Regions from separate parts of the Variovorax sp. 05T418 genome, predicted to be linked through region 2. Evidence: riboswitches for the same ligand, from Rfam matches in the RefSeq annotation. Region 2 holds a riboswitch; the other holds the start of a gene.

Region 1 (4,377 bases), on a different contig from region 2:
ACCTATCCGGGCAAGAAGAAGCTCATCGTCTGCGGCTTCCATGAAGCCACGCTGGCGGCCTGGGGCGCCACCGCCATCGTGTTCCCGGGCAAGGCGATTCCGCTGCAGTACACGACCACCAGCACGCGGCTGCACGAGCTGCTGGGCGTGGCTACTTCGCGCTAGGCAGCAGCGCGCGGTATTCGCCGATGAAGCGGCCGATGGCGGCGGCGAACCGGTCGATGTCCGCATCGGTCAGCGGCAGAGACAGCACGATGAAGCCGCGCGGCGAGGCGTAGATGCCCTCGCCCAGCAGGTGGAAGAACAGCAACTGCCGCAGCCGCCCGTCGACCGCCGCCAGGTCGTCCACGCGCCGCACTTCCCCGCGCACGAAATGTGCGTTCATCAGCGAACCGACGCCGGTGAACTGCATGGCCACATCCTCTTTCGCACACAGCGCATTGAGCCGCGCACGCATCGCCTCGCCGCGCTCGGCCAGCCTGCCTGCCGCCTCGGGCGTGAACAGCTTCGTGAGGCCCGCATAGCCGGCCGCCATGGTCATCACGTTGTTGTTGAAGGTGCCCGAATGGGAGAGCGACCCGGTGCGCGGATCGAACTGCGCCATCACGTCCGAGCGCCCGCCGAAAGCGCCGAACGACATGCCGCCGCCGATGTACTTGCCCAGCGTGGTCAGGTCCGACCGGATGCCCAGCTTGTTGGCGAGGCCGTTCGGTGCGAGGCGCGAGGTCATGACCTCGTCGAAGACCAGCAGCGCGCCCACCTTCGTCGCACCCTCGCGAAGTGCTTGCAGAAAGTCGAGGCGCCCCGGAATGCAGCCGCTCGCACCCTGCATCGGCTCGACCAGGATCGCGGCGATCTCCGACCCGTGCTTCTCGATCTGTTCGCTCGCAGCCTGCACATCGTTGTAGGGCAGCACCAGGAAGTCGAAGGGCACGGTCGTCGGCAGCGGCTTGGCGCCGAACCCGAGCACGCCGCCGTGGTAGCCGCCCGAAAACACCACGATCTTCCGCCGCCCCGTGAAGTGCAGCGCGGCCGTGAGCGCCATCAGGTTGGCCTCGGTGCCCGAGTTGGTGAAGCGCAATTGCTCGATCTGCGGAAAGCGCTCGCAGATGGTCTTGGCGAGCCTTCCTTCGAGCAGGTTGTGGCCCGTGAGGTTGATGCCACCCTGCATTGCCTCGACGACGGCATCGCGGATCTCGGGTGCCGAGTGGCCGTAGACGCCGGCCGTGTATTCGGCGATGAAGTCGGCATAGCGGTGGCCGTCGGCATCCCAGAGCGCAGCGCCCTCGCCCTTGGCGATGGTGAGCGGAAACGGCGCATAGAACAGCACCGAGCGGCTGTTGGCACCGGGCATGTAGCGCACCTGCGCCTCGAACTGGCGCCGGCTGGCCGGGTTGGCCTCGGTGAAGCGCTGGAAGGCCTGGGCAAGGGACTGGTCGATTGCGGAATCGCTCATGGAACACATCCTCGAAGTGGCGGCATGCGGATTGCCATATCCGGACCATCATCCATGGTTTGGAGGCTGGGCGCACAGGCTCGTACAATAGTTTCCGCTTTGCGCCACGGCGCGGAGCACCACCGCTAGGGGTGTCGAACCGGGATCCGTTCCGGGGCTGACTGAGAGAGTCCCTTTGAACCTGACTGAGGTAATCCTCGCGCAGGGAAGCTGGTCCGGCGGCCTGTCGCGTTGTCTCGCGCGATGGCTCCACCGCCGGAGCCTCGCCCACCTGCCAAACCTTTTGCACTGGAGCAACTGGATGGCACACGACGACGAACTTTCTTCCGCCAACGAGGCGCTGGCGCCCCTGCCCGCGTCGCAGCGCGTGTTCGGCTGGCACGACCACGCATCGCTCTGGTTCAGCCTGGGCGTCGGGCTGCTGGTGATGCAGATCGGTGCCTACCTGGTGCCGGCGGTGGGCACGCGCGACGCGGCCATCGCGATCGTGCTGGGTTCGCTGCTCGGCGCAGGCCTGTTGGCCTGGACTGCGCGGCTCGGCTGCGAGAGCGGCCTGGCGAGCGCCGGGCTGATGCACGCCACCTACGGCAGCGCCTTCGCACGGCTGCCGGTGCTGCTCAACATCGTGCAGCTGGTGGGCTGGACCACCTTCGAGCTCGTCATCATGCGCGAAGGCACGCAGGCGATCGGCCAGCAGGCCTTCGGCCTGGCGCTCGGCGGGCCGCTGGGCGGCGCCCTCACCACGCTGCTCTGGGGCGCGGTGCTGCTGGCGCTTTTGGCCGGCTCCATGGTCAAGCTGGTGCGGCGCTTCGTGAGCCGCTTCGGCCTGCCGCTGGTGGTGCTTTCTCTGCTCTGGCTGACCTGGCAGTTCGCGACGCGCCTGCAAGCCAAGGGCCTCGACGCCTTCTGGGCGCGCCCCGGCGACGGCGGCATGGGCATGTTCAGCGCGCTCGACCTGGTGATTGCGATGCCGGTCTCGTGGCTGCCGCTGGTGGCCGACTACGCGCGCCACGGCAAGCGCAGCGCAGGCGGCCTGGGCAGCGCCTTCAGCGGCACCTGGATCGGCTATGCGCTGGCCAACGTCTGGTGCTATGCGCTCGGCGTGATGGTGGTGAGCGTGGCGGAGCCGGGCACCGGCCTGGTCACCGCGCTGCTGCTCGCCCAAGGCGGCCTGGTGGCGCTGGGCCTGATCCTGATCGACGAGCTCGACAACGCGTACGGCGATGTGTATTCGGGCTCGGTGTCCACCCATAGCCTGCTGCCGCGCTGGAGCGTGCGGCGCTGGGGCCTCCTGCTGGCGGCGCTGTGCACGGCGCTCGCGCTGGTGCTGCCGATGCACACGCTCGAGCCGTTCCTGCTGATGCTGAGTTCGGTGTTCGTGCCGCTCTACGGCGTAATCCTGGGGCGGCTGGGCACGGGCCAGGCGGTCTTGTCGGTGGGCACGCGCCGGGTCGACCTGGGCGCGGCGCTGATCTGGATTGCGGGCATCGCGGCCTACCACGCGCTCGCCAAGTGGGCGCCGCAATTCGGCTCGGCGCTGCCCACGCTGGCCGCGACATTCCTGCTGGCCTGGGCCAGCCGGCCCAAGGCTACGCCGACGGCGGCAGGCGGTGCGTCGGCACTGGCGCAAAACCGTGGTTGAGCGGACCGTGTCCCGCGCCGGTCTTCACATGCGCACCGGCGGCCATCGCGCCGAGGATGTAGGCGCGCGCGCATTCGACGGCCTCGGGCAACGCAAGCCCCAGCGCCAGGTGCGCGGCAATGGCGGACGACAGCGTGCAGCCCGTGCCATGCAGGTTGCGGCTCGCGATGCGCTGCGAGGCCAGCCGCTTTCGAGCGCCGCCCGCCTGCAGCAGCACGTCGACCACCTCGTCGCCCGGCAAGTGCCCGCCCTTGAGCAGCACGGCCTGCGCGCCGAGCGCCAGCAGTTCGTTGGCCGCATCGTCGAGGGCATCGATGCCGCCGATCGCATGGCCGATCAGCAAGGCCGCTTCGTCGAGGTTGGGCGTGACCACCACGGCGCGCGGGAACAGCTCGCGCACCAGCACCTGCACGGTTTCGGAGGCGATCAGGCGGTCGCCGCTGGTGGCGACCATCACCGGGTCGAGCACTACGTTGGGCAGCCGGTAGTGATCGATGGCCCAGGCCACCACCTCGACCACCTCGGGCGCATGCAGCATGCCGAGCTTGACCGCATCCACGCCGATGTCCTCGACCACCGCCTGGATCTGCGCCTTGAGGAAAGCCGGCGGCACGCCATGGATGCCCGACACGCCGAGCGTGTTCTGCGCGGTGAGCGCCGTGATGGCCGTCATGCCGTAGCAGCCGAGCGCCGCGAAGGTCTTCAGGTCGGCCTGGATGCCGGCACCGCCGCCGCTGTCGGAGCCGGCGATCGAGAGCACGCGTGCGTAGCGCAGGGGCCCCTGGGGCGCGTCGGAAAGTGCTTGGGTCATGCTGAAAATTATCGGCGACTGGCCCTGCCTTGCTCCCTTCCCTTCCGGGGGAGGGCCGGGGCGGGGGCGCGCGGCGCATCCACGGGGCGCTCCGGTGGCCCCCCTCCCCACCTTCCCCCGGCGGGGGAAGAAGCAAGACCATGAGCCTCCCATTCCAATCCGCCGCCATCCTCGGCGCGGGCCTCATGGGCCGGTTGCTCGCGGTCACGCTGGCGCGGGCCGGCTGCAAGGTCGAGCTGTTCGAAGCGGGCAGCCCCGAAGCCGAAGGCGCCGCCGCGCGCGTGGCGGCCGCCATGCTCGCGCCGCTGGCCGAATCGGCCGTGGCGCCGGTGCCGCTCGTGCGCATGGGGCAGTACGCGCTGGGCCGCTGGCCCGAGTTGCTGGCACCGCTGGCGCAGCCCGTGTTCTTCCAGCGCGAAGGCACGCTGGTGCTGTGGCACCGCCAGGACGCCGCCGAGGCCGCGCGGC
Region 2 (4,377 bases):
ACGTGTCGAACATCATTCCGGCCAGTGCCACGCTGAACGCCGACGTGCGCTATGCGCAGAACGAGGACTTCGAGGCCGCCATGAAGACGCTCGAAGAAAAGGCGCAGCAGAAGAAGCTGCCCGAATCCGATGTCAAGGTGGTGGTCACGCGCGGCCGTCCGGCCTTCAACGCCGGCGAAGGCGGCAAGAAGCTGGTCGACAAGGCCGTGGCCTACTACAAGGAAGCCGGCGGCACGCTGGGCGTGGAAGAGCGCACCGGCGGCGGCACCGACGCGGCCTACGCGGCGCTCTCGGGCAAGCCCGTGATCGAGAGCCTGGGCCTGCCGGGCTTCGGCTACCACAGCGACAAGGCCGAGTACGTCGACATCAGCGCGATTCCAAGGCGCCTGTACATGGCGGCGCGGCTCATCATGGACCTGGGCGCCGGCAAGTAAGCAAGAAAAAGGACAGGAGACAACGCCATGCTGCTCAGTGCCGACCAGGAAGCCATCCGCGACGCGGTGCGCGATTTTTCGCAGGCCGAGCTCTGGCCCAACGCCCCCAAGTGGGACCGCGAGCACAGCTTCCCGAAGGAAGCCCACCAGGGCCTCGCGGCGCTCGGCGCCTACGGCATCTGCGTGCCCGAGGAGCACGGCGGCGCGGGCCTCGACTACCTCACGCTCGCGCTGGTGTTGGAAGAAATCGCGGCCGGCGACGGCGGCACCAGCACCGCCATCAGCGTGACCAACTGCCCGGTCAACGCGATCCTCATGCGCTACGGCAATGCGCAGCAGAAGAAGCAGTGGCTCGAGCCGCTGGCGCAGGGCCGGATGCTCGGCGCCTTCTGCCTCACCGAGCCGCAGGCCGGCAGCGATGCATCGAGCCTGCGCACCACGGCGCGCAAGGACGGCGATGGCTACGTGATCGACGGCGTGAAGCAGTTCATCACCAGCGGCAAGAACGGCCAGGTCGCCATCGTCATCGCGGTGACCGACAAGGGCGCGGGCAAGCGCGGCATGAGCGCCTTCATCGTGCCCACCGATGCGCCGGGCTACAGCGTGGCGCGGCTCGAGGACAAGCTGGGCCAGCACAGCAGCGACACCGCGCAGATCAATTTCGACGGCTGCCGCATCCCGGTGGAAAACCTCATCGGCGCCGAGGGCGAGGGCTACAAGATCGCGCTGGGCGCGCTCGAGGGCGGCCGCATCGGCATTGCGGCGCAGAGCGTGGGCATGGCGCGCAGCGCCTTCGACGTGGCGCTGGCCTATGCCAAGGAACGCCAGGCCTTCGGCGGGGCGATCTTCGACCAGCAGGCCGTCGGTTTCAGGCTGGCCGAGTGCGCCACGCAGCTCGAAGCCGCGCGCCAGCTGATCTGGCACGCTGCCAGCCTGCGAGACGCCGGCCGCCCGTGCCTCAAGGAAGCCGCGATGGCCAAGCTGTTCGCAAGCGAAATGGCCGAGCGCGTCTGCAGCGCCGCGATCCAGACGCTGGGCGGCTATGGCTACGTGAACGACTTTCCGCTCGAGCGCATTTATCGCGACGTGCGGGTGTGCCAGATCTACGAAGGCACCTCGGACATCCAGAAGCTGCTGATCCAGCGCGCAATGGCCTGAACCGGGCGCTCGGAAGGCTCCTGGACGGCGCCCCGGGCTTGCCCCATCGGTCGAAGGGCCCGGAGGATGTTCCAATAGAGGCCTTCATGAGCGCCACTGTTCCCCCCACCGGACCTTGCCCCTGCGGCCGCACGGACCGCCGAGACAAGCCCATCGGCTATGCCCTGTGCTGCGGCCGCTACCTCGAGGACTTCGAGGGCACGCCCGCGCCCGACGCCGAATCGCTGATGCGCTCGCGCTATACCGCCTTCGTGCTGGAACGCGGCCCCTACCTGCTTGCCACCTGGCATGCGTCGACGCGGCCGGCGTCGATCGAGTTCGAACCCGGCGTGAAGTGGCTGGGCCTGGACATCCGCTCGCGCTCGGTGCTGGACGCCGACCATGCCGAGGTCGAATTCGTCGCCCGCCAGCGCAGCAGCACCGGCGCCGCCACGCGCCTGCACGAGCGCAGCCGCTTCGTGCGCGAGGGCGACCGCTGGTTCTACCTCGAAGGCGATCTGCAGACCCCCGGTTGACGCACCGGGCCACGGCCCGCACAATAGTCCCCGCTCCGGGGTGCACGCATGTGGCGTGCTGAGATGGCAAAGTGCCGACCCGCGAACTTGATCCGGGTCATACCGGCGTAAGAAGAGCTGCACTCCCCGACTCCGGTCCCGCCACCCACCCACCAACGTGGCGGCCCAAAGTCCTCAGAGCGATTGCGGAGCACCCTTTCCCTCAACAAGGAGTGCCCCGCATGAATGCCCCAGACAAGTTCACCTCCCTGCTCTCGCTCACGCGCGAGCCCTTTCCCGCATCGCACAAGTGCCTGATCCCGGGCAGCCGGCCCGACCTCAACGTGCCGGTGCGCGACGTGCTGCTGACCAACGGCGAGACCGTGTCGCTCTACGACACCTCGGGCCCCTACACCGATGCCAAGGTCGAGATCGACGTGCGCCGCGGCCTGCCCGGCGTGCGCGGCGCCTGGATCGCCGAGCGCAACGACACCGAAAGCTACGAAGGCCGCTCGCACCAGGCGCTCGACGAGGGCCTGAAGCACGCGCACGACCACGATGCCCAGCGCCTGGCCGAACTGCGCGCCGGCGCCTCGGCGCTGCAGCGCACGCCGCGCCGCGCCAAGGCGGGCGCCAACGTCACGCAGATGCACTACGCGCGCCGCGGCATCATTACGCCCGAGATGGAATACGTGGCGCTGCGCGAGAACGGCAAGCGCGAGTGGATGGCCGAATACCTCGCCAACGAGGAGCGCGCCAAGCGCGTGGCCGGCAACCCGATGGGCGCGAGCATTCCGCGCATCATCACGCCCGAGTTCGTGCGCGACGAGGTGGCGCGCGGCCGCGCCATCATTCCGGCCAACATCAACCATCCTGAAGTGGAGCCGATGGCCATCGGCCGCAACTTCAAGGTCAAGATCAACGCCAACATCGGCAACTCGGCGGTCACCTCGAGCATCGAGGAAGAAGTGGAAAAGCTCGTGTGGGCGATCCGCTGGGGCGCCGACAACGTGATGGACCTTTCCACCGGCAAGAACATCCACACCACGCGCGACTGGATCGTGCGCAACAGTCCCGTGCCCATCGGCACCGTGCCGATCTACCAGGCGCTCGAGAAGGTGGGCGGCGTGGCCGAGGACCTGACTTGGGAGATCTTCCGCGACACGCTGATCGAGCAGGCCGAGCAGGGCATCGACTACTTCACCATCCATGCCGGCGTGCGGCTGCCGTTCATCCACCTGACGGCCGACCGCATGACGGGCATCGTCTCGCGCGGCGGCTCGATCATGGCCAAGTGGTGCATCGCGCACCACAAGGAGAGCTTTCTCTACGAGCGCTTCGAGGACATCTGCGACATCATGAAGGCCTACGACGTGAGCTTCTCGCTCGGCGACGGCCTGCGCCCGGGCTCGGGCGCCGACGCCAACGACGAAGCGCAGTTTGCCGAACTGCGCACGCTGGGCGAGCTCACGCAGATCGCATGGAAGCACGACGTGCAGACCATGATCGAGGGGCCCGGCCACGTGCCGATGCACATGATCCAGGCCAACATGGACGAGCAGCTCAAGCACTGCCACGAGGCGCCGTTCTACACGCTCGGCCCGCTGACCATCGACATCGCGCCGGGCTACGACCATATCTCCAGCGCCATCGGCGCCGCGATGATCGGCTGGGCCGGCACCGCAATGCTCTGCTACGTGACGCCCAAGGAGCACCTGGGCCTGCCCGACCGCGACGACGTCAAGCAGGGAATCATTGCCTACAAGATCGCCGCGCATGCGGCCGACGTGGCCAAGGGGCACCCGGGCGCGCGCTCGCGAGACGATGCGCTCAGCAAGGCGCGCTTCGAATTCCGCTGGCAGGACCAGTTCAACCTGGGCCTGGACCCCGACACGGCGCGCGAATTCCATGACGAGACCCTGCCCAAGGATTCGAGCAAGGTGGCGCATTTCTGCTCGATGTGCGGACCGAAGTTCTGCTCCATGAAGATCACGCAGGAAGTGCGCGAGTACGCGGCGAAGAAGGGCGTGGCCGAGGCGGAAGCCATGGCCGAAGGAATGGCGCAGAAGTCCAGGGAGTTCATGGCGGGCGGCGGCGAGATCTACATCCCGATCCAGCCCGCGTCCTGAGCCCGGCCGGGGTCATTGCTACCATGGGGGATTCCCCCGAACCCCTCCGCGCAATGACCCCATTCCCCTTCGACGCCGTCCTTTTCGACTGCGACGGCGTCCTCGTCGATTCCGAACCCATCACCAACCGCGTGCTCGCCGAGATGCTCGGCGAACTCGGCT

The links. Region 2 has a riboswitch for thiamine pyrophosphate ahead of thiC (phosphomethylpyrimidine synthase ThiC). Riboswitches for the same ligand answer to the same signal wherever they lie in the genome.
Region 1: linked by a shared signal. The riboswitch ahead of AC1DMS_RS12135 (purine-cytosine permease family protein) and the one ahead of thiC (phosphomethylpyrimidine synthase ThiC) in region 2 are both predicted to bind thiamine pyrophosphate.

What each region holds. Positions count from the first base shown of each region.
Region 1 is NZ_JBFTLJ010000005.1:7,176-11,552, forward strand. Features, by position in the region: gene AC1DMS_RS12125 (NAD(P)/FAD-dependent oxidoreductase) at 1-165, shown strand, start outside; gene AC1DMS_RS12130 (aspartate aminotransferase family protein) at 152-1,456, opposite strand; TPP riboswitch at 1,574-1,681, shown strand; gene AC1DMS_RS12135 (purine-cytosine permease family protein) at 1,758-3,098, shown strand; gene thiD (bifunctional hydroxymethylpyrimidine kinase/phosphomethylpyrimidine kinase) at 3,046-3,909, opposite strand; gene AC1DMS_RS12145 (FAD-dependent oxidoreductase) at 4,050-4,377, shown strand, end outside.
Region 2 is NZ_JBFTLJ010000028.1:1,258-5,634, reverse strand. Features, by position in the region: gene AC1DMS_RS30820 (glutamate carboxypeptidase) at 1-434, shown strand, start outside; gene AC1DMS_RS30815 (acyl-CoA dehydrogenase family protein) at 462-1,592, shown strand; gene AC1DMS_RS30810 (YchJ family protein) at 1,679-2,107, shown strand; TPP riboswitch at 2,134-2,238, shown strand; gene thiC (phosphomethylpyrimidine synthase ThiC) at 2,329-4,215, shown strand; gene AC1DMS_RS30800 (HAD family hydrolase) at 4,269-4,377, shown strand, end outside.